Regions from separate parts of the Ottowia beijingensis genome, predicted to be linked through region 1. Evidence: predicted binding sites of a transcription regulator. Region 1 holds the regulator's gene; each other region holds the start of a gene.
What was found. Region 1 encodes sigma-54, which starts transcription at its own class of promoters, with help from an activator protein. Its sites were predicted from a motif close to TGGCANGNAANCTGCTTT; they were not measured.
Positions count from the first base shown of each region.

Region 2: a site for sigma-54 is predicted at 2,218-2,235, ahead of ACFSCU_RS01670 (pilin). Genes of this name have one in related genera too.
Region 3: a site for sigma-54 is predicted at 1,732-1,749, ahead of ACFSCU_RS00255 (TorF family putative porin). Genes of this name have one in related genera too.

Region 1 covers NZ_JBHUEP010000008.1:151,278-154,547, forward strand. Annotated here, with positions in the region: gene lptA (lipopolysaccharide transport periplasmic protein LptA) at 1-284, shown strand, start outside; gene lptB (LPS export ABC transporter ATP-binding protein) at 305-1,099, shown strand; gene rpoN (RNA polymerase factor sigma-54) at 1,123-2,712, shown strand; gene ACFSCU_RS13800 (THUMP domain-containing class I SAM-dependent RNA methyltransferase) at 2,709-3,270, shown strand, end outside.
Region 2 covers NZ_JBHUEP010000001.1:347,997-351,266, reverse strand. Annotated here, with positions in the region: gene ACFSCU_RS01675 (tetratricopeptide repeat protein) at 1-1,557, opposite strand, end outside; gene ACFSCU_RS01670 (pilin) at 1,655-2,140, opposite strand; gene ACFSCU_RS01665 (HepT-like ribonuclease domain-containing protein) at 2,648-2,800, opposite strand; gene ACFSCU_RS01660 (nucleotidyltransferase family protein) at 2,810-3,100, opposite strand; gene ACFSCU_RS01655 (helix-turn-helix domain-containing protein) at 3,123-3,270, opposite strand, start outside.
Region 3 covers NZ_JBHUEP010000001.1:51,588-54,857, forward strand. Annotated here, with positions in the region: gene ACFSCU_RS00245 (ammonium transporter) at 1-493, opposite strand, end outside; gene glnK (P-II family nitrogen regulator) at 525-863, opposite strand; gene ACFSCU_RS00255 (TorF family putative porin) at 924-1,694, opposite strand; gene ACFSCU_RS00260 (YifB family Mg chelatase-like AAA ATPase) at 1,877-3,270, shown strand, end outside.

The DNA.
Region 1 (3,270 bases):
ACGGCAAGGCCGACACCGTGCGCTTCGTGCGCCGTGCCGAGATGCGGCGCCTGGCCGGCGCCACCGTGATGGACGCGGTCATGGGCAGCCTGATCGTCTACAACAACACCACCGAGGTCTACACCGTCGACGGCACGGCGCGCGCCGACGGCACGCCATCGGCCGCGCCGGGTGGGCGCGTGCGCGCCACGCTGGCGCCGCGCAGCCATGGTGGTGCGGCCCCTGCGCCCGCACCGGTGCCGCTGCGGCCGTCGACCACGCTGCCGCCAGGGGCCGGCCAGTGAGCGCAGTGGCCATCGACGACCTGGCCTCCAGCTTCAGTGCCACCGCGCCGGGCGCGCTGGCGGCCGCCCCGGGTCAGAGCCGCCTGGAGGTGCGCGGGCTGCGCAAGAACTACGGCGCGCGCCGCGTGGTACACGATGTGTCGCTCGACGTGGTGAACGGCGAGGTGGTGGGCCTGCTGGGCCCCAATGGCGCTGGCAAGACCACGTCCTTCTACATGATCGTCGGCCTGGTGCGGGCCGACGCCGGCACCATCGCCATCGATGGGCAGCCGATCCACGACATGCCGATCCACCAGCGCTCGCGCCTGGGCCTGTCGTACCTGCCGCAGGAGGCGTCGATCTTCCGCAAGCTCACGGTGGCCGAGAACGTGCGCGCCGTGCTGGAGCTGCAGGTTGGTCCCGATGGCCGTGCCCTGCCGCGCGCCGAGATCGAACGCCGCCTGACCGAGCTGCTGGAGCAGTTGCACGTGAACCAGCTGCGCGACTCGCCCGCGCCTGCGCTGTCGGGCGGTGAGCGGCGCCGTGTCGAGATCGCCCGCGCTCTGGCCACGCAGCCCCGCTTCATCCTGCTGGACGAACCCTTTGCGGGTATCGATCCGATCGCCGTGATCGAGATCCAGCGCATCATCGCCTTCCTCAAGAGCCGGGGCATCGGCGTGCTGATCACCGACCACAACGTGCGCGAAACGCTGGGCATCTGTGACCACGCCGTCATCATCAGCGAGGGGCGCGTGCTGGCCACAGGCACGCCGGCCGACATCGTGGCCAATCCCGAGGTGCGACGCGTCTACCTGGGCGAGCACTTCCGCCTGTGACCGCGGAGGCTGGGCAGTAGGCAGTGAAACCCGGGCTTTCCCTTCGCGTCTCGCAGCATCTGGCGCTCACGCCGCAGCTGCAGCAATCAATCCGCCTGCTGCAGCTGTCGACGCTGGAGCTGGCCAGCGAGGTCGAGCAGATGCTCGACGACAACCCTTTCCTGGAGCGCGATGACGAGGCCGCGCCGCGCGAGGAGTTCGGCCTGACCCGGGCCGATGCGCGCGTCAGCGAGGGCGATCGGATCCAGGAAGTCGCTTCTGAATCGATAGCTGCTGGCGCAGATGGGTCAGGCGCAGAAGCCGAATTTGGCACTGAATCCCCGCTGCCGGACAGCTGGGACGGCGATGGCAGTGTCGAAGTGTCGCCCGACGACGGCGAATGGGGCGGTGATGCCCCGGCGCGCGCCAACAACCTCGACGGCGACGACGAGCTGGACCCGGGCGAGCGCGCCCGCCCGCAAGAGTCCCTGGCCGAGCACCTGCACCGCCAGGCGCTGGCGCTGCGCCTGTCGCCCGAGGACACGGCGGCACTGCGCTTTCTGATTGAATCGCTCAACGACGATGGTTACCTGGAAGATTCGCTCGCCCAGCTGGCCGCCACGCTGACCGACGAAGGGGACGACCTGGAGCATCTGGAAGAACTGGTGCACCGCTTCACCCTGGGGCTGAAGCTGCTGCAGTCGCTGGAGCCGGCCGGCGTGGGTGCGCGCAACCTGGCCGAGTGCCTGACGCTGCAGCTCAAGAGTCGCCAGGCCGAGCGCGACGTGGACGCGGTCGAGCAGGCGTGCATCGCCGCCGCGCTGCGCATCTGCGCCCAGCATGGCGCCGTCGATCTGCTGGCGCGGCGCGATGCCAAGCGCCTGGCCCAGCTCACGGGCGACGGTGAAGACGCTGTGCGTGCCGCCATGCAGTTGATCGGCCGGCTCGACCCCAAGCCGGGCCGCCAGTTCGCCGACGTCGAACGCAACACCGTGGTGCCCGACGTCATCGTCAGCAGCGTGGGCAGCGGTGCGGCGCAGCGCTTTCGCGTGCAGCTCAACCCCGACGTGATGCCTAAGCTGCGCGTGCACGACATCTACGCCAACGCACTGCGCGGCGGCAAGGGCGGCGAGAACCACCAGGCGCTGGCCCAGCGCCTGCAGGAGGCGCGCTGGTTCATCAAGAACATCCAGCAGCGCTTCGACACCATCCTGCGCGTCTCCACCGCCATCGTCGAGCGGCAGCGCAATTTCTTCATCCATGGCGAGCTGGCCATGCGCCCCATGGTGCAGCGCGAGCTGGCTGATGAACTGGGCGTGCACGAGTCCACCATCAGCCGCGTGACCACCGCCAAGTACATGGCCACGCCGCGTGGCACCTTCGAGTTGAAGTATTTCTTCGGCTCGGCCCTGGGCACCGAGGCCGGTGGCAACGCCAGCAGCACCGCGGTGCGCGCGCTCATCAAGCAGTTCATCGCCGCCGAGGACACGGCCAAACCACTGTCCGACAACCAGATCGCCGACATGCTGAAAGAACAGGGCATCGACTGCGCGCGCCGCACCGTCGCCAAGTACCGCGAGGGCCTGCGCATTCCCATCGCCAGCCTGCGCAAGGCCACGGCGGGTGCCGCATGAAGACGCTCACCCTGTTCCTGCCCTGTGCCGGCGGCGTCGAGGACTTCCTGGCCGACGAAGTGCACGGCCTGACCGGTCTGGTGGGCGAAGACCTGCTCACCGTGCGTGGTGGGGTGCGTGTGCGTGGCGACTGGGCGCTGGCCCTGCGCCTGAACCTGCACAGCCGGCTGGCGCAGCGCGTTCTGGTCGAGCTGGCGCACGCGCCGTATGCCGACGAGCACGACCTGTACCACCTGGCTGCCGGCGTGGCGTGGGAGGAGTGGTTTACACCGCGCCAGAGCTTTCGCGTCGACATCACCGCGCAGGGCAGTCCGCTGCGCAGCCTGAACTTCGCCACGCTGCGCGTGAAGGACGCCGTGGCCGACCGTTTTCGCGAGCGCGCGGGCGGCGTGCGCCCGAGCATCGACACGCAGCGCCCCGATGCGCGCGTGACTGCACACCTCAGCGCCAGCCACGCCACGCTGTACATCGACACCAGCGGCGAGCCGCTGTTCAAGCGCGGCTGGCGGCAGGACAAGGGCGACGCGCCGCTGAAGGAAACGCTGGCCGCCGCCATGC
Region 2 (3,270 bases), on a different contig from region 1:
CACACAACGCCCCTGCATCTGCAACTGCGCCACGGCGCTCAGTGAACTCACCGTCAGATGGCTGTGCACCCCCGTGGGCAGCGATTGCCGCGCATGCCCCAGCCACCGGCGCGTGGCCTGGCCTTCGTCGTTCAAGTAGCAACTGGCCCGCAGGCCCTGCATGGCCACGCTGGTCAGGCGCGGGTTGCGGCGTATGGCGCCTTCATACATCGTGTCGACGTCTTTGACCTTGCCCGCTTGCATGTAGGCCCCGGCCAGCATCTGCAAGGCGCGCGGCGAATCCGGATGCGCCCTTGCCCAGACGAGCTGCTGGCGGCTACCCCACATGCTGGTGGTCTGCCACAGCATGAAGGCCAGAAACACACCGTATACCCCGGCCATCAGCCCGCGTATGCGGCCTGGCACTGCCGACCATTGGGCAAACCAGGCCGCCAGCGCCAGCACCGGGCCGATGAGCGGCACGTAGTTACGGTGCTCGAAATACAGGAAAAGCGCAAAAACGCTGGACTCAAGCAGATGCCCCGCCAAATACCAAAGCACCGCAAACAGCAGCAGGGGCTGGCCCCGCCGCCACAGCACGGCCGCCGCCACCAGCACCGCTGCCCAGGCGGCCAGCGCCAGTTGCACGACACCGTCGGAAAAATGGCGAACGGGATAGTCGTCGTGAAAGGGGCTGAGGTCGGCCAGGCGCGGCAAAAACGCCACGCGCAGGTATTCCCACAGAATCACGGCCTCACTGGCCAAGCGCTCTGACAAGGTGAATGGGCGCAGCCAGTAAGTGCCGGCCATGGTAGGCAGACGGCTGGCCACGTAGCCCAGCACCGCCAGGCTGGGCAGCCAGAGGGCGAGCCCCAGCACCCACCCCAGGCGCCGATTCCCGTCGGCAGGCAGCGCGCCGCCTGCCGCTCCGCGCGTGGGGGCGCGAAGCAGCACGCTGTGCAGCACCAGCAGCAGCAGCGGCAGCAGCACGCCGTTTTCCTTGCTCAGGGCGGACAGCAGCGTGCACAGCCCCAGGCAGACCAGCGCCGCCAGCATGCCGGGCCAGCGCCCCCAGGCCGCGTTGTCGCGCGCCCATAGGTAAGCGTGCATGCCCAGTAGCGCAAACAATGCGCTGAGCGTGGTCATGCGCTGCACGATCATCAGCGAGGCCGAAGCCAGGATTGGCAGCACACCCCAGAAAAACGCCACGGCCGGCGCCAGCCATTCGCTGCGGCCCAGGTGCTGTGGCCATTGCCGCTGCAACCGAAACACCAGCCACCCAAGCAGCGCCACGTTGAGTAGGTGGATGCCGATGTTTACCCACAAGAAGGCGTCGGCATTGCCCGCCGCGTAGGCGCCGCGCTGCAACAAGAAGGTGGCCAGCGCCACCGGCCGGCCCAGGGGCCCAGCATCGCCGGAGAAGATGTAGGCCAGCGCGCCCATGCGGTCTTGCACGGCCAGCATGCCGTCCATGGACGGCGCGTCGTCAAAGAAAAAAATACCGCCGCTGCCGAAGGCGTACAGCGCCACCAGCACGGCCAGCAGCGCCACCAGGGGCTTGAACGTTTCGGCACGCATCAGGGCAAATCCAGCTTCAGTGGCGAACAAAAGAAGAAAAAGCAAAAGAGCATAGCCCTTGCGGGCTATGCTCTTTCAGGCCGTCAGGCTTGACGGATTACTGACCGCGGCAGGAACCGGGCAGGTACTTGGCAGGCATGCCACCGGTCGAGGCAGGGCCGCAAACCCATTTGAACACCGTTGCGCCCAGGTCGGTGGCTGCAATGGCAGTTGTGTTGTTGGCATAGGGCGTCAGCGTGATAACGCCACCTGCTGCGCCTTTCAGATCGGGAGCGTTGGCTGCGCTCGCCGCCGTCACGGTAATGACGCCCACACCATCGGTCGCCACGCGGGCCACATACTTGGTCGGTGCGCTAGCTTCACAGCCCCACGCATTGGCTGCCGGAAACGCCGTACGCGAGGACTGAATCGTTTCGGTCACGCTGGTACGGCACTGCGAAGCAGCCAGGACGATCTCAGACACCTTCGCACGGATGGCGTAGTCCTGGTACGCAGGCAGCGCCACGGCAGCCAGAATACCGATGATCGCCACGACGATCATCAATTCGATCAGGGTAAAGCCTTTTTGCAGAGTCTTGTTCATGGTTCAGTCCTTTGGAAGAAATTGATTGCTAACCGGGAAACACTTCGCTTGTCAGTGCGTCACCGCGCACCCTTTCTTTTGCAGGTTCCGTGCCAACCCGCGTGGGGGCGGTGATTCGTGCGGCAGTTCACGGTCAGCGCCAGGCGGGGCGTGCCAGGTGACAATTTGCGACGCCCAAGGCGCCCAGAGGATTGACAAATCTGGTCGGTCGGCGCCCCAGCCGGGCGGCGTGACACGATTTGTCACTACCCCGGCGCGGGCGATACAGGCGCTGCGCTGCGTGCCCTGCAGCGCGCATGGCCAGGCCGCATCAAAGCAGCAGAAGCCCAGGTTGATGGGGGGGTATACGTTTCCAGCGCTTGAATTACAGGCGCTGGATGCCGTCTGGCATGGGAGTATCTAGCGATAACCCCGACAGGGGAAGCCTGCGCACCGGCCTTCGATGGCCGCAACCCCAAGCTCAAGGCCACGTCCAGGGCCTCTTGCCCCGAGAGTACACGGCCGGCCTCATTCCTGCGGCAAGCTCAGCAGGAACTGGATGGCGGCTTGTAGGGCAGGCAGATCGTGCGCAACCACCCGGGCGACGGTCTGGGGATCAATGGCGCCCAGGTAGTTGTGAGCGAGGATGTTGCGAAACCCGGAGATTTCGCGCCACGGAATGTGCGAGGCTCACAAATCCACCGCCTCGCGCAGCACGTGTTCGCGCATGTGCTGGTTGAGCTCGTGCTCGGGGATGAGTTCGATGCGGCGGCCCAGCTGCTGCTCAAGCTGCTGGGCCAGTGGCAGGCGCTGGCCGAACATGTCGTAGCCGGGCGGCAGATCGACCAGCAGGTCGATGTCGCTGCCGGCGGTTTCTTGCCGCCGCGCCACCGAGCCGAAGACCCGGATGCGCCGCGCACCATAGCGCCGGCCGAGCGCCGCGATGGCGTCTCTCTGGGCGTTCAGTTCATCGAGCAGCATGGGGGCGATGGTACGGCGAACGCTATGCCACTGCGCGCAGCACCTGGGGCGCGGTCATCGCCACGCGGATGAGGGTTTGCGCGGCGCCGGAGGGCTGGCTGCGGCCTTGCTCCCAGTTCTGCAGCGTGCGCACCGACACACCCAGCAAGGTGGCGAACTGCGACTGCGAC
Region 3 (3,270 bases), on a different contig from region 1:
AGAAGCGAATGCGCTCGGCGAAGGCGCCGACGATGAGGCAGCAGGTGATGGCGGCGAAGGTGCCCTGGAAGGCGATGAACACGTATTCGGGCACCGTCGGCAGCGCGCCGATGCTGTCGGGCGTGACGCCTTTCAGGAACAGCTTGTCGAAACCGCCGAAGAAGTTGCCGTCGCCGCTGAAGGCCAGGCTGTAGCCGTACACCGCCCACAGGATGCTGATGAGCGAGAACACGACGAACACCTGCACCAGCACGCTGAGCATGTTCTTGCTGCGCGCCAGGCCGCCGTAGAACAGCGCCAGGCCGGGGACGATCATCAGGATCACCAGCAGGGTGGAGGTGAGCATCCAGGCGGTGTCGCCGGAGTCGATGTGCGGTACGGGCGCGGCGGCTGCGGCGGCCGAGGCGGCGGCCGCCACCTCGGGTGCGGCGGCCTGCGCCAGGGCAGCGCCGCCGGCCAGCAGCAGCGCGAAGAAAGCGAACGGGGATTTCATGGGTGGTGTTCCTCTGGTGCGTGCGATGGGCTTACAGCGCGGCGCCGCCGGTCTCGCCGGTGCGGATGCGGATGACCTGTTCCAGGTCGGCGACGAAAATCTTGCCGTCGCCGATCTTTCCGGTGCGCGCGGATTGCTCGATGGCCTCGATGACGCGCTCGACCACGTCGTCGTCCACGGCGGTCTCGAGCTTCACCTTGGGCAGGAAGTCGATCACGTACTCGGCGCCGCGGTACAGCTCGGTGTGGCCCTTCTGGCGGCCGAAGCCCTTGACCTCGGTGACGGTGATGCCCTGCACGCCCAGCTGCGACAGCGCTTCGCGCACTTCCTCGAGCTTGAAGGGTTTGATGATGGCGGTGACGAGTTTCATGATGCTTCCTTTTTGATAGCTGTCAGCGCTTGATGGACCGGCGCTGGAGGCCGATTTGGCTTAAAACGTGTACTTGATGCCCAGCACCAGCGCGGCCCGGCCGGTGAAGCGGCCGCTGGGCGTGGTGTAGAGCGCCTTGTCGGCATTGGTGCCGATGACGGCGGCGCTGGCCGACAGACCGTTGCCGAAGTCCTTGTTCAGCGCCAGCGCATAGTCGGTGTATGCATAGGCGCTGTTGTGGCGCACCCACTGGCGGCCCACGTGCGGCACCACCGACCAGCCATCGCCCAGGTCCACGTTGGCCGACAGGTCGAGGTAGCCGCTGCCCTTGCTGTCGTCAAAGCCGAACAGGTTGGTGAGCGCGTGCGAATACTTGGCGGTGAAGATGCCGTAGCTCAGCGCGCCGTAGATCTCGGTGGTATTGGGGCTGATGGACAGCTTGTGGCTGGGGTAGTTGTAGTGCAGCAGGCCGACGTCATAACCCAGGCCGCTGGCACCGAACTGGCCCTTGTAGCCGCCGTACACGTCCCACTCCATCGGCGCATCGCCACCGGCGTCCTTGATCCACTTGATGGTGGTGAGCCAGGTGCCCACGTACAGGCCGCTGGCGTGGCTGTAATCGGCGCCGGCGCTCAGCGCGGGCTTCAGCCGGCTTTGCGAGATGCCGCGATAGCGGTAATCGGTGGTGGCACCGACGTTGAACGACAGCGTGCTTTCGGGGGCCGGGGCGGGCTCGGGCGTGACGGCGGTCTGCGCCAGGGCCGCGCCGCCGGCGCCGATCGCCGCTATGGCCAGACCCAGGGGCTTGATGGTGCGCAAGGCGGTGTGCATGACTTCCTCTTCGGTGTTGAATGACTGCGAAGAGGTTTAAGCAGGAGGCGTGCCAGCTGCCATCGCGCTCCATGCCGCGCTACAGTTCGGCCCAGCGACGTGGTGGCGCCAACGCGGAGGCCACGCCGATCGCACCGCATCGGTGCAGGCAGCCACGCACCAACATGGGGATGAACGCAAGCATGGGTTTGAGTCTGGTGCAAAGCCGCGCCCTGATGGGGCTGGCGGCGCCCGCCGTCACCGTCGAGGTGCATCTGGCCAACGGGCTGCCCAGCTTCACGCTGGTGGGCCTGGCCGACGTGGAGGTGAAGGAGGCCCGCGAGCGCGTGCGCAGCGCGCTGCAGAACAGCGGGCTGGAGTTTCCGCACAACCAGCGCATCACCGTCAACCTGGCGCCCGCCGATCTGCCGAAGGATTCGGGCCGGTTCGATCTGCCCATCGCGCTCGGCATCCTGGCCGCCAGCGGGCAGATCGACGGTGCGCGGCTGGCGGGCTGGGAGTTTGCCGGCGAGCTGTCGCTGTCGGGCGAGCTGCGCCCGGTGCGCGGCGCGCTGGCCACCGCCGTGGCGCTGCACCAGGGCGGCGTGGATGCCAAGCTGGTGCTGCCGCCCGGCAGCGCCGAAGAGGCCGCGCTGGTGCCCGGCATGGCGGTGTACCGCGCACGCCATCTGCTGGACGTGGTGGCGCAGTTCCTGCCCGCCGGCACGCCGCCGCCGGCCGAAGTCGAAGGCTGGTCGCGCGTGCCGCCGGCCGAGCGCAGCCAAGCGCCCGCCTACCCCGACCTGGCCGACGTGAAAGGCCAGGCCGCCGCCCGGCGCGCTCTTGAAATTGCAGCAGCGGGTGCCCATTCGCTGCTGATGATGGGCCCGCCGGGCACCGGCAAGTCGATGCTGGCGCAGCGCTTTGCCGGCCTGCTGCCGCCGATGAACGTGGGCGAAGCGCTGCAGAGCGCCGCCATCGCCAGCCTGGGCGGCAGCTTCAAGCTGCAGGCCTGGGGCGTGCGGCCCACCCGCTCGCCGCACCACACCGCCAGCGCGGTGGCGCTGGTGGGCGGCGGCTCACCGCCACGGCCGGGTGAAATCTCGCTGGCGCACGAGGGCGTGCTGTTTCTGGACGAGTTGCCGGAGTTTCCGCGCGCCGCGCTCGAAGCCCTGCGCGAACCGCTGGAGAGCGGCCACATCACCATCAGCCGCGCGGCGCAGCGGGCGGAGTTTCCGGCGCGCTTCCAGCTCATCGCGGCGATGAACCCCTGCCCCTGCGGCTACCTGGGCTCGCGCATCAAGCCCTGCCGCTGCACGCCCGACCAGGTGGCGCGTTACCAGGGCAAGCTGTCGGGGCCGCTGCTGGACCGCATCGACCTGCACATCGAGGTGGCGGCCCTGCCGGCCGACGAACTGCTGGCGGCACCGCCCGGCGAGGCCACCGCCGCCGTGCGGGCGCGCTGCGCGGCGGCGCGCGAGCGTGCGCTGGCGCGGCAAGGCGTGCCCAACCAGGCGCTGCACGGCCAGGCCATCGACGCGCATGTGCGGCTCGACGATGCCGCGCGCCCCTTCCTGCACACCGCGGCCACGCGCCT